Regions from separate parts of the Pseudomonas sp. H1_D05 genome, predicted to be linked through region 4. Evidence: riboswitches for the same ligand, from Rfam matches in the RefSeq annotation. Region 4 holds a riboswitch; each other region holds the start of a gene.
The links. Region 4 has a riboswitch for cobalamin ahead of AB4O11_RS21300 (TonB-dependent receptor plug domain-containing protein). Riboswitches for the same ligand answer to the same signal wherever they lie in the genome.
Positions count from the first base shown of each region.

Region 1: it holds a riboswitch for cobalamin, as region 4 does, so the genes downstream of both, AB4O11_RS20585 (ABC transporter substrate-binding protein) here and AB4O11_RS21300 (TonB-dependent receptor plug domain-containing protein) in region 4, are expected to answer to the same signal.
Region 2: it holds a riboswitch for cobalamin, as region 4 does, so the genes downstream of both, AB4O11_RS24810 (CbtB domain-containing protein) here and AB4O11_RS21300 (TonB-dependent receptor plug domain-containing protein) in region 4, are expected to answer to the same signal.
Region 3: it holds a riboswitch for cobalamin, as region 4 does, so the genes downstream of both, cobO (cob(I)yrinic acid a,c-diamide adenosyltransferase) here and AB4O11_RS21300 (TonB-dependent receptor plug domain-containing protein) in region 4, are expected to answer to the same signal.

Region 1 is NZ_CP162825.1:4,547,495-4,551,701, reverse strand. Features, by position in the region: gene phnX (phosphonoacetaldehyde hydrolase) at 1-240, shown strand, start outside; gene AB4O11_RS20590 (Ppx/GppA phosphatase family protein) at 588-1,523, shown strand; cobalamin riboswitch at 1,566-1,759, shown strand; gene AB4O11_RS20585 (ABC transporter substrate-binding protein) at 1,904-2,917, shown strand; gene AB4O11_RS20580 (FecCD family ABC transporter permease) at 2,926-3,930, shown strand; gene AB4O11_RS20575 (ABC transporter ATP-binding protein) at 3,927-4,207, shown strand, end outside.
Region 2 is NZ_CP162825.1:5,505,786-5,509,992, reverse strand. Features, by position in the region: gene cobM (precorrin-4 C(11)-methyltransferase) at 1-556, opposite strand, end outside; gene AB4O11_RS24820 (cobalamin biosynthesis protein) at 638-1,051, opposite strand; gene AB4O11_RS24815 (CbtA family protein) at 1,048-1,746, opposite strand; gene AB4O11_RS24810 (CbtB domain-containing protein) at 1,758-1,955, opposite strand; cobalamin riboswitch at 2,079-2,300, opposite strand; gene AB4O11_RS24805 (hypothetical protein) at 2,335-2,661, opposite strand; gene AB4O11_RS24800 (AzlC family ABC transporter permease) at 2,654-3,346, opposite strand; gene AB4O11_RS24795 (sugar phosphate isomerase/epimerase family protein) at 3,336-4,207, opposite strand, start outside.
Region 3 is NZ_CP162825.1:3,735,611-3,739,817, reverse strand. Features, by position in the region: gene cbiB (adenosylcobinamide-phosphate synthase CbiB) at 1-88, opposite strand, end outside; gene bluB (5,6-dimethylbenzimidazole synthase) at 85-735, opposite strand; gene AB4O11_RS16900 (cobyrinate a,c-diamide synthase) at 732-2,114, opposite strand; gene cobO (cob(I)yrinic acid a,c-diamide adenosyltransferase) at 2,111-2,722, opposite strand; cobalamin riboswitch at 2,804-3,033, opposite strand; gene AB4O11_RS16890 (hypothetical protein) at 3,197-3,781, shown strand; gene AB4O11_RS16885 (PQQ-dependent sugar dehydrogenase) at 3,848-4,207, shown strand, end outside.
Region 4 is NZ_CP162825.1:4,708,279-4,712,485, forward strand. Features, by position in the region: gene AB4O11_RS21300 (TonB-dependent receptor plug domain-containing protein) at 1-1,799, opposite strand, end outside; cobalamin riboswitch at 1,892-2,097, opposite strand; gene AB4O11_RS21305 (LysR family transcriptional regulator) at 2,144-3,037, opposite strand; gene AB4O11_RS21310 (zinc-binding alcohol dehydrogenase family protein) at 3,148-4,155, shown strand; gene AB4O11_RS21315 (L-dopachrome tautomerase-related protein) at 4,204-4,207, shown strand, end outside.

The DNA.
Region 1 (4,207 bases), 160 kb from region 4:
GGCCGCGCCGCCGGGATGTGGACGGTGGCGTTGACCTGCTCCGGCAACGCACTGGGCCTGACCTATGAGCAATACAAGGCGTTGCCGTCGGATCGACTGGCGGAAGAACGCGCGCGGATCGGCAAGATGTTCGCCCCTTCGCGCCCGCACTACCTGATCGACACCATCGCCGAGCTGCCCGAAGTGATCGAAGACATCAATGCGCGCCTGGCCCGGGGCGAAACTCCACAGTCCTGCTGATTGATCGTCCGCACCCTGCGCTGATCGTTCCCACGCTCTGCGTGGGAATGCAGCCCGTGACGCTCCGCGTCACTGGACGCGGAGCGTCCCTAGAGGCGTTCCCACGCGGAGCGTGGGAACGATCAACAGCCAAATCGCGGGCAAAAAAAAGCTGCCAAAACTGGCAGCAAAAACTTTAAGAACACGCGATGTATTGACCTCAGCATAGACGCCGGATAATGACAGTGTCGTGACAGTCGCAAATTCATTCAATCGCCCCGCCCCCGTCATCAGGATGTCATCAAGATCACGGCAGAATCCTCGCAAACCGTCTTGAGCCTCGCGACGGATGCTCTGCAAGGATTCCCATGAAAGACGACGCCTCGCTGTTTGCCGCCATCGACCTGGGTTCTAACGCCTTTCGCCTGATGATCGGCCAGTCGGTGCGCAGCCGCAAAGGCTTGCAGATTCAGGAAGTGAAAACCCTGCGCGAACCGGTGCGCCTCGCCGAAGGCTTTGATGGCGGCGCACTGGATGCCTTGGCACTGGATCGCGGCTGGCAGGCGTTGGCGCGGTTCGGCAAGAAGCTGCGCGGTTTCGAGGCCGGCCGGGTTCGTGCGGTGGCCACCAGCGCGGTGCGTGAAGCGGACAACGCGCAACTGTTTCTGGCCAGTGCCGAGCGGCATCTGGGCTTTCCCATCGACGTCATTTGCGGCCATGAAGAGGCGCGGCTGGTCTACGCCGGCGTAACTCACGCCTTGCCCAGCGCCGACGACCTGCGCCTGGTGGTCGACATCGGCGGCGGCTCCACCGAGCTGATCCTCGGCCAGGGCTCACAACCCTTGTTAACCGAAAGCATCGCCATCGGCAGCGGCACCTTGAGCACGCGATTCTTTCGCGGCGGCGATGTGTCCGCCGGCGCGCTACAGGAGGCCGAACGCTTCGCCATCCTGCAGTTTGAAAAAGTTGCCCGGCGCTACCGTGCTCAGGGCTGGCAGCAAACCATCGGCTCTTCCGGCACCGCGCGCATGCTCGCCAAAGTACTCAAGACCAATCGCCTCAACGACTTCGGCCAGGACGGCATCACCTACGGCGGCCTGCTGCGCCTGTCGCTGCTGTTGTTGAAGGTAAACAACGTGCAACAGCTCAAGCTCGCAGGCCTGCAACCACACCGCCAGAGCATTCTGCCCGGCGGTCTGGTGTTAATACTGGCGGCATTCAAAGTGTTCGGTATCGCACAAATGCTGCCCTCCGAACCGGGCCTGCGTCTGGGCGTGTTGCACGGTTTGATGAGCCAGCACTAATCCTCGCCGCAACAGATTCGTCTCCCCTTCGGCGGCTTGATCGACTACCATGCCGCCGCTGGTTCCCGAACGGGACTAATAGGGAATCCGGGGTGCTTGCACAGCATTGACCGGAACTGCCCCCGCAACTGTAGGTGCCGAGCCTGCTCCACGACTGCCACTGGGTGAATCCCGGGAAGGCCGGAGCCAGGCGATGACGCATCAGTCAGGAGACCTGCCGGCACAGTGATTACTAACCGGCGGGGTGTCCGGGAAGGACATCGTGCCGTGCGCGTCTTCGTTGGCTGCTCGGCCTTGCGCTGTTTTCCTGACCGCGTTCGATGGTGTGTTTCCAGACCGTACTCTCCCGCTCCCCGTACGGTTCCCCTGGAGACTGCCCCATGCTGCTGCCCCGCATCGCCACCCTCATTACCGGCCTGAGCCTTGGCGCCCTGGCGCAGGCGGCACCGACTGTCTATCCACTGACGGTCGAGAACTGCGGCAGCACCCTGACCTTCCAGTACGCACCGACGCGCACCGTGACCATCGGCCAGGCCGGCACGGAGATGCTCTACGCCATGGGCCTGGGCGACAAAGTCGTCGGCACCTCACTGTGGTTCAACAATGTGCTGGCCAAATACAAGGCACAAAACGACCAGATCGAGCGCCTGGCTGACAACGAGCCGAGTTTCGAATCGGTAATCGGCAAGCGTCCGGAACTGGTCGCCGTGGAACTGGAATGGATGGTCGGCCCGCAAGGCGCGGTGGGCACGCGCGAGCAGTTTCATGAACTGAAGATTCCAACGTACCTGCTGCCTTCCGATTGCGAAGCCAAGGACAACCTCGTCGGCGCCGATGGCACGCGACTGGCGCCGTTTCGCATCGAGACGATTTACAAAAGCGTGAGCCAACTGGCGCAGATCTTCGATGTTCAGGAGCGTGGCCAGCAGCTCAATGATCAACTCAAGGCGAGTCTCGCCAAATCGATTGCCACCGCCCAAGGCAAACAGCTCAAAGACGCCAGCGCGCTGGTGTGGTTCTCCAGCGCACAAATGGACATCGAGCCGTTCGTGGCCGGGCACAAAGGCGTTCCCGATTTCATGCTCAGCACCCTCGGCGTGCGCAACGTGGTGGCGTCCGATGAGGAGTGGCCAACCGTCGGTTGGGAAACCATCGCCAAGGCCAATCCGACCTTCCTGGTCATCGCGCGCATGGATCGTCGACGTTTCCCCGCCGACGACTATGAAAAGAAACTCGCCTTCCTGCGCAGTGATCCGGTGACGCGCAACATGGACGCGGTGAAACACAACCGCATCATCATTGTCGACGCCATGGCCCTGCAGGCGAGCCTGCGCATGTTCGAGGGCATTGAGCAATTGGCCACGGCCATCAACGGCTATGACCTGTCGCAATGAGTGCCAGCCTGATCCGCACGCTCCTGGCCCTGGCGACCCTGTTGATTGCAGTGGTCGCCGGCGTGGCCATCGGTGAAACCTCGATTGCACCGGACGTGGTGTTGCAAGTGCTGGCGAACAAATTGTGGGGCGCCGGGCATGTCCTCGACCCGATCGATGAAGGCATCGTCTGGAACTACCGCCTGACCCGGGCATTGGTCGCGGCCGCATGCGGTGCAGGGTTAGCGACCTGCGGAGTGATTTTACAGTCGCTGCTGCGCAATCCGTTGGCCGATCCCTATCTGCTGGGCATTTCTGCCGGCGCCTCGACCGGGGCGGTGATGGTCGCACTGCTTGGCGTAGGTGCCGGGATCATCTCACTTTCGGTCGGTGCCTTCGCCGGCGCGGTCACGGCGTTCGTGCTGGTGATTGTGCTGGCGCGGGTCAGCGGCTCGGCCAGCGGTACCGGGCAGATCATTCTCGCGGGGATTGCCGGTTCGCAGCTGTTCAATGCGCTGACAGCGTTTCTGATCACTCGCTCGGCCAGCTCCGAGCAGGCGCGCGGGATCATGTTCTGGTTGCTGGGCAATCTTGGCGGCGTGCGCTGGCCATCGGTGTGGCTGGCGGTGCCAGTGGCCGTATTGGGGTTGGTTGTCTGCCTGTGGCATCGGCGGGCGCTGGATGCGTTTACCTTTGGTGCGGATTCGGCGGCGTCGCTCGGCATTCCGGTGCGGCGTGTGCAGATTCTGCTGATCGGTTGTGCAGCGCTGGTGACGGCAGTGATGGTGTCGATTGTCGGCTCGATCGGTTTTGTCGGTCTGGTCATTCCTCATGCCGCGCGTCTGTTGCTGGGCACCGGTCATGCGCGGTTGCTGCCGGCCAGTGCGTTGGGTGGCGCGGTGTTTCTGATAGCCGCCGATGTGCTGTCGCGCACACTGATCAAGGGCCAGGTGATTCCGGTCGGGGTGATTACCGCGCTGGTCGGCGCGCCGGTGTTCGCCTTGATTCTGGTCGGCCGCAGGTCGGCACGATGAACAGTGTCTTGAGTTGTTCCGGCCTGAGCTTCAGGGTGCGCGGCGCCGAGTTGCTCAACGGTGTCAGCCTTGAGGTTCAGCGTGGCGAAACCCTGGGCATTGTCGGGCCGAATGGCGCGGGCAAATCCACTCTGTTGAAGTTGCTGGCCGGGCTGCGTGAACCGAGCGCTGGCCAGGTGCTGCTTGAAGGTCAACGCCTGGGCAAAATGGCTCGACGGAGCATTGCGCAAAAGCTTGCGGTGGTTGAGCAACAAGCTGATACCGACGATGGCATTCG
Region 2 (4,207 bases), 800 kb from region 4:
CAATCGGGCAATCCGCGCCGTAGTGCGGCAACAGTTCGGCCAGAATCTTATCCAGATGATTAACGCCCAGATGAATCGCCATGGTCGCGCCATGCTGCGCCAGACTGCCAAGCTCTTCGCCTGCCGGCATCGCGGTTTTGTCGGCGTAGCGGGTCAGAATCACGCTTTGCGACACGTCCGGCAGCGTCAATTCCGCGCCAAGCAACGCCGCACAGGCTGCGGTGGCCGTCACGCCGGGAATGATCTCGAACGGAATATCGAGCTCACGCAGATAACGGATCTGCTCGCCAATCGCGCCATACAGACTCGGATCGCCGGAATGCACCCGCGCCACATCCTGACCCTTGGCATGCGCGGTCTTGATCAATTCGATGATCTGTTCCAGATGCAGTTCGGCGCTGTTCACCACCGTTTCGGCTTGATGGCCGTCGAGTACCGCCGCCGGCACTAGCGAACCTGCGTAGATAATCACCGGGCAACTGCGAATCAGCCGCTGGCCTTTGACAGTGATCAATTCCGGGTCGCCGGGGCCGGCGCCGATGAAGTAGACGGTCATCGTTGAATCCTGAGTAAAAGAGGGCACGACTGCGTTGCAGATGAACAACGCTCATGATCAATGGCGGGGATTATCGGGATTTTACGCCGCGCCGGCCAATGCCAGCGTGGCCTGAGCGTATTTTTGCCGGGAGATCAGCAGTTTTGCCGGCGCTTGAATCAGCTGTTCAGCGAGCGCAAGCGCGGCACTTTCGGCGACGCCGTAGCAACCGGTGCGTTCGTAAGCAATCTGTGAATGGTGACTGAGCCGCTGTTGGTAGCTGGCCAGTTCGTCACTGCTGAAGTACAGCAGGGGCAGGGCCAGTTGTGCAGCAAGTTCTTGCAGGCCCGGCTCGTCGCGCTTCAAGTCGATACTGGCCAACGCTTTCACCGCCTCAAGCTCAATGCGATGCGCCTGTAGCGCTTGATCGAGTAACGCGCGCAGCGTGCTGGCCGGGCAGCCGCGCTGGCAGCCCAGGCCGACCACGAAGGTCGGCGCTGCGCGGTCATCGGTCATGCGTGGTATTGACCAGCGCTTTTGCGGCGGAACAACCAGGCGCTGATCAGGCCCAGGGCCAGCCAGAACGCCACGTTGGTCAACTGCGAAGCGATTTTGAACTGAGCTTCGAGTGCTTCGGGGGCGAGCATCGAATGCACTTCCGGTTGCGGTGCGCCGATCACGTGGGGCACGGCGAGGATGGCCACACCGAGGACCTTCATCAGCCAGTGACGGCTGAACGCGATCAGCGACAGACCTACAGCCGTCGAAGCGGCCGTGCCGATCCACCACGTCTGCCGCGAAGCCAGATCAGCGGCAGCGGTGCCCGGCAGTTCTGGTGGCAGGCCCAAGGTCGGAGCAAGCACGAACGTCGCGTAACCGGCCAGGCCCCAGAGCAGGCCCTGCGAAGTTTTGGTCGGCGCGCGCAGGGTGTAGAGGCCGGCGAGCATCAGGGCGAAACCGACGGCTACGACCAGATTACCGCCAGTGGTCGAGACTACGCGCTGCCAGCCGTCTTCCGGCTCCCAGGCCTCGGCATCATGGGTGTGCGCAGCCACGCCAGCGGCATGTTCGTGAACCGCCACCGGCTCGGACTTCTCGAAGGTTTCCGCCTGCAGAATCAGCGGCGAAACCCAGAAGCTTTGCAGCAGAGTGAGGAGCAGGGCGGCCAGCAGACCAGAGAAACCTGCAGTTTGCGCGATACGCTTGATCATGTCGGCAGGTCTCAATGGCACGGGAACGCGGCGCTGTGGCGGGTATCGTGGGCGGCGTTGTGCACCGCTTCGATGTGCGAGAAACCGGCAAAGTAAACCAGACTGGCGCCGAGGATCGATGCAAAGATTGCGGCGGTCAGGCGTTGGCTCAGGGTGGTGGTGCTGGCGATTTTGTCCGTGTTGCTGCCGGTGCTGCTGATAATCGACATGGCGCTTCCCTCTGGAGTGTCAGCGGGTGAATAGAGCGCATGAAAACCCCTGCGGGTCGGGCTCGCAGAGGTTCGAACAGCGCCCGCCCACCGCGGGTTTGTTATGTGCAGCGCCGCACAAATGCGGGCTGTGTGTTGCGGGCCGGTCTCCGGGCTCACGAGGGGCTGGCGTCAGGCCGACCTGCAAGCGTCACCTTCCCATACCGTATTGGCACAGTGGTTTTGACGCTTCGCTCGCTTACCGTTGCGGGGGCAGCACCGGACTGACATGGGCTTGAGTAAAGCACATGATTCACCGGTTTCCCGTTTCACCCTGTGAAGGGCACCCGTAACAAGTTGTGTAGGAGAGCATGGGCGGGGGATTTGAGTCAATCGACGCCTAGCGCATGATCAGCAGGACGTACACCCCCAGCGCCATCAGGAACGCATAATAGGATTTGATTCGCGTCAGGCTCAGCAGCCACGCCAACGCCACCGGCAGGATCCATGGCATGGCCGCCAGGTGCTGGCTGGCCAAAGGATAGAGTGAGACCGCCAGCAGGCTGACGAGCATCGCCACCGATGTGTATTTTCCCAGACGATCGATGAAAGCGCGGGCAGTTGCCGAAAGCCGTTCGACATCGACGGCCAGCGGCAGCAAGCGGCAGACGATCGAAACCAGCGCGCAAATCAGTACGTACAGCCAGAAAGTACCAGGTTCAATCATAGACATAGCTCGTCAGAACGGTGATGGCGAGCACCAGCAGCAAGCTGACCTCGCCCAGCCACAACAAGCTCGCGGCGGTGGCCAGGCCGGCAATCCATTGCGCATGGAAGCTGTGACGGTCGCGGGCCATCTTGCCAAGCGAAGCGCTGATGAAAATCGCGATCACCACACTGACGTGATCCATCACTGCGTTGTCGGCCACGCTGGCGAAACAGTACCCGACCACGGTGCCAAGCAGGGCGGCGGCGTACAGCAGAAAGCACACGGTGTTGGCATACGGGCGGCTGATCGGTTGCTGATCCTTGCGGATCGACATCAACGTGAAAGCCGCATTTGCCATCACCGCCAGGGCGGGGACGAACGCTTTGACCGGGCCCTGGAGGCTGGATTTCAGGCTCAGTGTGAAGACCAGAAAACGCAAGTTGATACTCAGCGCCGAGACCAGCACGCCAAAGGCGTTAAGCAGGTGCGCGGGGGTTTCCAGCAGCGTCAGTTGCAACGGCGAGGCCATTACCGTACCGCTGAAAACCACCATGGCCGGAAGATCCAGATCATGGCGGCGCCCGAGCATGCCGATCAGGGTGAAGGTCAGCAGCAGCGAGAAGACGAACGGTAGCGCATCGCGGATACCGGTCGCGATCTCGCTGCGCGATGCCGGTTTTGCCAGGTTCGACTCAACCAGCATGAGTGCTGTGCCGCGAGCCGGCCAGCAATTGCTCTACGCCGTTCTTGTAGGCCAGGGCTTTTTCCAGGTAGTACTCGGTGGAGAAGCGCGGAATGAACTCCTCCACCACGGCCACACCCCGATAGCCGTTGACCGCGAAGCGATTGAGCACATCGCTCAGGCGCAAGTTGCCTTCGCCAATCGGCAGATGTTGATGGTGGGTGTTGTTGAGGTCGGCAATGTGCAGATGCCGGGTAACCGGCGCCAGATCGGCAATGGCTTTGAACAGGCTTTCACCATACGGCAGCAGTGAGCACAGATGCGTCACGTCGATGGTCACGAAGCACCCGGTCTCCTTGTGAAAGCGCAGGTGTTCCTCGACGGTGAAGACCGGGAATTTCGGCCGCTGACCGCCCATGTTCTCCAGGCACAGGGCGATGCCATCGGTGTTGCAGCGCTTGGTCACCTGGTTGATCGCTACTATCAGGTTGTCCAGCAGTTCGCCGTTTTCCAGTTGATCTTTGTAGCCGGGATGAAAAGTGACGCTGGTGGCGCCGGCCTCGTGGGAAAACTCCACGGCGGCACTCAGACAGTCCACCGCTTGGGCACGTTCGGTCAAATCCGGGGAGCACAGGTTGTACTGGCGACCCCACCATCCGGCGTGGACGGTCAGCGTGATGCCATTGTGTTCGGCGAAGCTGCGGATTTTCCCGGCAAGCTCAGACCGGTCTTCGGCGCTCAGCGACCAGAAGGTTTTTTCGGCGTCTTCGCCGATCTCGAACTCGACCGCTTGGAAATGTCTGGCCAGATCGGTGATCGAACCCAGGATGTCTGCTGGGTTGTCGTAGACATTGGTGGAAAAGGAGATCATCGGGAAGTGAG
Region 3 (4,207 bases), 970 kb from region 4:
CGAACGCCACCAGCGGATGCCAGCGTTTCGGTTCACCCAACAGCGCATCCAGCGCCACTGCGGCGACACTCAACAACGCCACACTCATTGACTCACTCCCCAATAATTTTCGTACAGCAACTCATTGAGCGGCCGCGCCTGCGCCCACCCTTCGAGTACCAGCATCGGCGCCGGATAGAATTCCTTGACCGGCCCCAGGCATAAAACCGCCAGTGGCTTGGCACCCTCGGGCAGCTTCAGCAGATCCGCCAACGCTTGCGGCTCGAACAGCGAGACCCAGCCCATGCCCAGGCCTTCGGCGCGCGAGGCCAGCCACAGATTCTGGATCGCGCAGGACAGCGAGGCCATGTCCATTTCCGGCAATGTACGGCGACCGAAAATGTGCTTTTCGCGATTATCCATCAACGCGGCGACCAGCACTTCGGCGCAATCATTGATGCCTTCGACCTTGAGCTTCATGAACTCGTCACTGCGCTCGCCGAGGGCTTCGGCTGTGCGGATGCGTTCTTCTTCCACCAGATTCTGGATCTGCCCGCGCAGGCTGCGGTCGCTGATGCGGATGAAACGCCAGGGCTGCATCAGGCCGACGCTTGGGGCCTGGTGGGCGGCTTCCAGTAGTCGGCGCAACAGCTCCGGTTCGACGCTGCCGCCGGTGAAGTGGCGCATGTCGCGGCGTTCGGCAATGACACGGTAAACCGATTGGCGCTCGGCTTCGGAGAATGTGTTGTCGGTCATGGCCTCTTCGCGAGCAAGCTCGCTCCCACAGGGGATTGCATTGCTTCAGTCACCACCGTTTCAACTGTGGGAGCGGCCTCACGGTCTGGTGCAAACAATGCGGCAATCGCACTCGGATTCGACGGGAAATAGAAGTGCACATAAGACGCCGTCATCCGCCCTTCCCGATAAACCGCCTCGGCGCCACGCCCACCATTCGGGCTCAAACCCCGCGCAATCGGCGCCAGTTCGGTAGTCGTCAACGAATGATGATATGTGTGCCCGCGCAACGAACCTTCCGGCAGATCCACCGCTTGCAACGCCAACGCCGCCAGACGCTTCTGCATCACCGCATCGCCCTTAAGCAGCCCGACCAATTCAGCGCGGGTGCCTTCAACGTCAGTCAACGAATCGAGCAGGTACAGCATCCCACCACACTCGGCGAGCAACGGCTTACCCGCCGCGTGATGCGCGCGAATCGCCTCACACATCGCGGTGTTCTGCGACAACGCAACGTGGTGCAGTTCCGGATACCCACCGGGCAAATACAGGCTGTCCGCTTCAGGCAATTGCGAGTCGCGGATCGGCGAGAAGAAACTCAACTCGGCGCCCATCGCCCGCAACAGATCGAGACTCGCGCCGTAGGTGAAAGCAAACGCTTCATCACGGGCGACGGCAATTCGCATATTCTTCAGCAACGGCTCGACAGCGATCACGTCCGGTGCGGCAAACTCCACCGCCGGTGGCAGCGCTACCTCACAACTGCTGGCCAATGCATCGGCGGCGGCGTCGAGACGCACATCGAGGTCATTCAATTCACTGGCCTGGACCAGACCGAGATGGCGGCTCGGCAATTCGATGCCAGTTTCTCGGGACAACGCGCCGTACCAGCGCAGACCTTCGGTGAGGCTGCCTTCGAGCAATTGCGCATGGCGCAAGGTGCCAACGCGGTTGGCCAACACACCGGCAAACGGCAGATCTGGCTGATACTTGGCCAAGCCGAGCGCCAGCGCACCAAAGGTCTGCGCCATCGCCGTCCCATCAATCACCCCGAGCACCGGCACGCCGAAGTGCCGCGCCAGATCGGCGCTGGACGGCGTGCCGTCGAACAGGCCCATCACGCCTTCAATCAGAATCAGATCCGCCTCGGCGGCGGCTTCCCACAACAGACGACGACTTTCCTGCTCGCCGACCATCCACATGTCCAGTTGATACACCGGCGCACCGCTGGCGCGCTCGAGAATCATCGGATCGAGAAAGTCCGGCCCGCATTTGAACACGCGCACCTTGCGCCCCTGATTGCGATGCAAACGGGCGAGCGCGGCGGTGACGGTGGTCTTGCCCTGACCGGAGGCCGGCGCGGCGATGAGTACCGCCGGGCAGTGACGTGGTTGATTCAAAGTTCGACGCCTTTCTGCGCTTTGATGCCGGCCTGGAAGGCATGTTTGAGCATGCCCATTTCGGTGACCGTGTCGCCCATCTCAATCATTTCCGGCTTGGCCGCGCGACCGGTGACGATCACATGCTGCATCGGCGGACGCGCCTGCAGATCGCTGAGCACCTGATCGAGATCGAGGTAGCCGTGCTTGAGGGCGATGTTCAATTCGTCGAGCACCACCAGACCGATCGACGGATCACGCAGCAATTCGCGGGAGACCGCCCACGCGGCTTCGGCGGCGGCGATGTCACGCTGACGATCCTGGGTTTCCCAAGTGAAACCTTCGCCCATCACGTGGAAGCGCACTTGCTCGGGGAAGCGTCGGAAGAACAACTCCTCACCGGTGCTGTTACGGCCCTTGATGAACTGCACCACGCCGCACTGCATGCCGTGGCCCATGGCACGGGCGAGCATGCCGAACGCCGAGCTGCTTTTGCCTTTGCCGTTGCCGGTCAGCACCAGCACCAGGCCACACTCGTCAGGCGAGTTGGCGATGCGTTCGTCGATCACGGCTTTTTTGCGCTGCATACGCGCCAGATGGCGTTCGTCGCGCTCGGGGGAATCAGTCATGGGGGAGCTCTCCGTTGAGGCTGGATAACGGCGGGCAGGCACAAGAATAGACGGCAAAAAGCCTGGCATCGCCCACCGTGATGCCGCTGGATGGATCAGGCCGGTCTCCGGGCTCATGAGCGGCGCATGCCTGACTGCGCGCCTTCCCGCTTCTTTCGAGGCAGTGGCTCAAGGCGCAGTTTTCACTCATTTACCGTTGCGGGGGCAGCGCCGGGATCGTGGTGGTTCTTCGTGCGAAGACAACCCTCACCGGCTTCCCTGTTTCACTCTGTCGACGCAGGTCACAGAGCACCTGAAACAAGCCGCGAAGGTTAGAGGGTTGGGGGTGGAGCGTCAATTAAAGAGGCGGCCATCGAGCGAATAACTGCCGCCGATCACTTATCTGCCGCCAATCTTGTGCCACACTGATACAAATGATATCAAAGAGCCATGCTTTTCTCGAAAAGCCCACTACAACAATAAAGGATGATGACGATGCAAGGCATGATCATCAGCAACCCGCGCCTGGAATTCCTGCGCCCGGTGCTTGAACGCTGGTTTGACTGTATCGACCGCTACAACGCCGTGCGCGGCGACAGCGACACCCCTTACTGGCATGACGAGAAAGCCAATCTCGGATTGCTCTCGGCGGCGGCCTGGATGGCTGAGCTGGTCACTTTGAACGACACTGCCACGCGCAAGCAGAACGAAGAAGGCGAGCGCAATGCCCGCGCCGATCTGTTTCTCGCCGGTGCCGAAGACCGCGCCTTTATCCAGGCCACTCAGCGCTGGCCAAAGGTTACCAACCTGAATCTGACTCAAGCCCTGCTGGACATCACCAACGACGCCAAACGCATCAGCTACGCCAGCGACCTCAAGCTCGGCTGCCTGTTTGTCGCGCCACAAAAAACCCAGCACAGCGCCAGCCCCGAAGAACTGCAGGACATGGTCGACGACCTGCAAAAGGAACACACCTGCGCGGTCGCCTGGTATTTCCCCTACGCCTACCGCAAATTGCGCAGCGAAGCCGGCAACTATCACCCGGGCATCGCCGTGCTGTTCAAGGAAGCCCGCGGCTAAACAGTGGAACCATCGGGCTTGCGCCCTCCTCTATGATTAGGAATGCATTCATAGGGAAGATCAGCAATGCGCAAGCCCCAGCTCGTTTTTGTCATCGCCTTCGCCGGAGGGCTCGCCGCCTGCGGTGAATCCTCCAGCCTGCAAGTCACCGACGGCACCGGCCCGTCACCCAAGCTGCCCGAACCGAACAAGACCCTGATCCCGACGGTGAACATCGCCCCGGCAATCGGCTGGCCCGAGGGCGGCAAACCGACTGCGGCGGCTGGCACCCAGGTCGCGGCATTTGCCGAAGGCCTCGATCATCCGCGCTGGCTCTATGTGCTGCCCAACGGCGATGTGCTCGTGGCGGAAACCAATGCCCCGCCAAAGCCCGATGACAGCAGTGGCATTCGTGGCTGGGTGATGAAGAAGGTCATGGGCAAGGCC
Region 4 (4,207 bases):
AGGTAGCGATAAGCGTCGGCGTCGACCACGGAATAGTTACCGTACTCGACTTGCTTCGAGCTTTTGATGTCGCGGATATAGCGGATCGCACCGCCGGCGCCCCACAGGCGATTTTCCGATTCATAACCCACGCGTGAACGGGCGAAGAAGCTCGGGATATCGTTGAGGGTTACACCGCTGCGCGTTTCGGTGAGGTTGCGGGTCATGTCCGCTTGCAGGCTCCACTGATCGTTGAGCGCGAGTTTGGCGTCGGCCTCGAAACCGCGCATACGCACCTGGCCTTCACCGTTGACCCATTGAATGTCGTCGAGGGTGATCAAGTCGTCGATCTTGCGTTTGAACAGGGTCACGCTGGCGCTGAATTCGCGGTCGAGCAGAAAGCCTTTGTAGTCGACACCCAGCTCCGCATTGCGGCTTTTTTCCGGCTTCAGGTTGCGATTGCCGATCTCGTCGCCCGGTTCATTGACGAACAATTGCTCGGCGTTTGGCAGTTTGTAGGCGCTGCCGTACTGGCCGCGCACCGACCAATTGTCATTGAGGTCATACAGCGAAGTGAGCATGCCGACGGTGGCACCATCGCCACCGCTCATGGCTTCGTGACGCACACCGATGCTCGGGTGCCAGTCGGGCAGGGCGTCGATCTGCGGGCGCAGTTGCGTGTAGAAAGCGTGGGCTTCGGCCTTGTCGTTATCGATGATCAACACATCATCCTGGCCCTTGAACCATTGATTGTCGGTGCCAAACACCAGTACATGATCGCCGGGCAATTCAGCCTTGCCTTCGGCCTGCACACCCCAATCGGTGAAGCCCCAATAGTCATTGTGGTTGATGACCTTGGTGCCGCCGCCGGCGACGTTGTTGACACGCGTGTAGCGGGTGTCCCAGTCGTTGATATGGCCTTTGACGAAGTAGCTCAGGCGCTCATTGACGGTCTGCTCGAAGGTCGCTGTGGCGATCTGCTGCACGCGGTCGTTAGTGGTCTTGTGGTTGTCGACCGGGCGGGCGAAATCGAGGTTGGCGTCGGCGTATTGGTAAAACAGCTCCAGCCGCGAATCATCGCCGAATGACTGAATCGCCTTGCCGCCGAACGTGGTGACTTCGTAGGCGCGATCCTTGCCGGAATCGTTTTTCATGTCGCGGTTGCGATAGGGCTGGTAACCGTCGGAGACGTTATGGCTGACGTACGCCAGCAAACCGAGGTCGCCGAAACCGTTAGTGAAGATATTCTCGACGCGGGCGTCTTCGGTGGTGCCGCCAAAGCTGTCGACGCCCAGATTCACCTCGCCGGCGGCTTTGCGCGATTGCGGGCTGCGGGTGACGATGTTGATCACGCCGGACACGGCCTGGGTGCCGAACAACAGGCTCTGCCCACCCTTGAGCACTTCGATGCGTTCGATGGCGTTGGCCGGCAGAGTGTCCAGATAGAGGCCGCCGTACAGGCGATTGTTCAGGCGCACGCCGTCGAGCAGGATCAGCGTGTCGTCGTTGCGCCCGCCGAGCAGCGAATACGTGCCGTAGTCGAAAGGGCCGTTTTTCGGCGCCACATACAAGCCTGGAATGAACATCTGCATCACCCGGCTGACATCGGCGCTGGGGCCGGCGCGTTCGATCTGCTCGCGGCTGACGATTTCGACCTTGCTGCCGAATCTGGCCATCTCGGCGACGGTGGTGGATTCCACTGACGGTGCAGTAACGATTTGTTGATTGAGTTCCAGCGGCGCGTCGTCGGCCAGTAGCAGCGGGCTGAACAGGCAGCCAAGGAACAGGGTTGGAGCAGAAGTGTTGAAAGGTCGAATCATTGTCTTCTCGAAAAGGATCTTCGCAGAAGAGCATGCAAGAGAAGGCATCGCGCACAGCCAATACCGGCCCATGCCCGCCCACCGCAGGATTTTGCCAAACGAAATTCCAGGCCGGTCTCCGGGCTCGCGCGTATCGAGGTTTTCACCTTCCCATGGCCGTCTGGCCACAGTGGTGTATTGAAAACATCACGCGCATACCGTTGCGGGGGCAGCACCGGACTTGTTCGAAAAGAACGTACCGGTTTCCCGTTTCACCCCATGCACGGCGGCATGGGACACCTGAAACTGGCCGGCATCTGAACATTCGAGTAGCGTCTCGTCAATGCGGCAACCACCAGGGGGAGCTATTGGATACGTTCCAGAGCGACAAACTGGCCACTCAACCACGCATAAAGCTGAGACACCGCCGGGGTGATCTGCTTGCGATGCGGGCACACCAGACTCAACGGTGAGGCATTGCCGGGAAAATCCTTCAGTAGCACGACCAGTCGCCCTGCGATCACGTCTGCACTGACGTCCAGCCAGGATTTGTTGGCGATGCCTTCGCCGCTCAACGCCCAGCGGCGCACGATGTCGGCGTCGTCGCTGAACATCGGTCCCGAGACCTGGATCGTTTCACTGCCCAGACTCCACTTGTCGTAGATCCGGCCGCCTTGCTGGTAGAGCAGGCAAGCGTGGTTGTGCAGATCATCCGGCGTTCGCGGGTATCCGTGGCGCTCCACGTATTCCGGTGCGGCGACCAGCACCCGCCGGTTCCACGGTGCCAGCGGCAGCGCCACGTAGTTGGCATCTTCATTCGAGCCGTATCGAATCGCCACGTCTACCGGGTCACGAAACAAGTCGGCCATCTGGTCCGACAGGGAAAAGCGCAAGGTCAGTTCCGGGTGCTGGCGGCGAAACAGTGTGAGCCACGGCAGCAAAATGTTGCGCCCCAGATCGGACGGCGCCGTCACTTGCAACACGCCGCGCAACGTGGCGTTTTCACCGCGCAGGTTTTCCTTGCCTTGCTTGAGCGCCTCCAGCACCGAGTGGGCGGTGGGCAAGTATTGCTCGCCCTCGGCGGTTAATCGCAGGCTGCGGGTGGTGCGCGCAAACAGGCGCACGTCCAGCTCACGCTCCAGACGCTTGATCGCCGCGGCAACCTGGCCGGGCAATAAATCCGCCTCATGGGCGGCAGCGGTGAAGCTGCCCAGCGCGGCGCTGCGGGTGAACAAACCAAGATCATCGATGCGGATCATTTTCACTCCTGCAGTGAAAGTGTTGGCGCATTCTGCTGGTTTTTCTTTGTGCTTGGGAAGTCGAAGATGGCGGCAAGCGAGCACATCAGCTCTTCAGACAGCGAGTTTCCATGAAAGCCATCACCTTCACCCAACACGCTTTGCCCATTGAAGATCCGCAATCGTTGCAGGACATCGACCTTCCGGTGCCAACTTCCGGCCCCCGGGATTTGCTCGTAGAAGTTCGTGCGGTGTCGGTCAATCCGGTCGATACCAAAGTACGCGCCGGCACTTTCACCAAAGAACCGAAAATCCTCGGCTGGGATGCCGCCGGCATCGTCCGCGAGGTCGGGACTGAAGTGACGCTGTTTCAGCCTGGCGACGAAGTGTTCTACGCAGGCTCCCTTGCCCGCACCGGCAGTTATAGCGAATTTCACCTGGTGGACGAGCGAATCGTCGGGCACAAACCGCGTTCGTTAAGTGCTGCGGATGCCGCGGCATTGCCGTTGACGTCGATCACCGCCTGGGAGCTGTTGTTCGACCGTCTCGGTGTCACCGAAGGTTCAGGGCAGGGCAAGTGCCTGTTGATCACGGGGGCAGCGGGCGGCGTCGGTTCGATGCTGGTGCAATTGGCCCGACAGTTGACGCAGCTGACCGTCATCGGCACCGCCTCGCGGCAGGAAACGGCTGACTGGGTCCGGCAATTGGGCGCGCATCACGTCATCGATCACAGTCAGCCGCTGCTCGCACAGTTGCAGGCACTGGGCATCGACGAGGTCAGCCATGTCGCCAGCCTGACCCATACCGAGGAGCATTTTGCGCAGCTGATTGAAGTGCTCCAACCACAAGGGTGTCTGGGCGTGATCGACGATCCTGAAAGCCTCGACGTAATGCCGCTCAAGCGCAAGTCGCTGTCGCTGCACTGGGAGCTGATGTTCACCCGTTCGCTGTACGAAACCCCGGACATGATTGAGCAGCATCACCTGCTCAATCGCGTCAGCGATCTGATTGACCAGGGCATTTTGAAAACGACCGTCGGTGAACATTTTGGCGCGATCAACGCGGCAAACATGCGCCGTGCCCATGCCTTGGTCGAGAGCGGCAAGGCCCGAGGCAAACTGGTACTCGAAGGTTTCTGATTTCATTCATTCAGACGGGCCTGCACGCGGGCCGGTCAGGAGCAGCTCATGC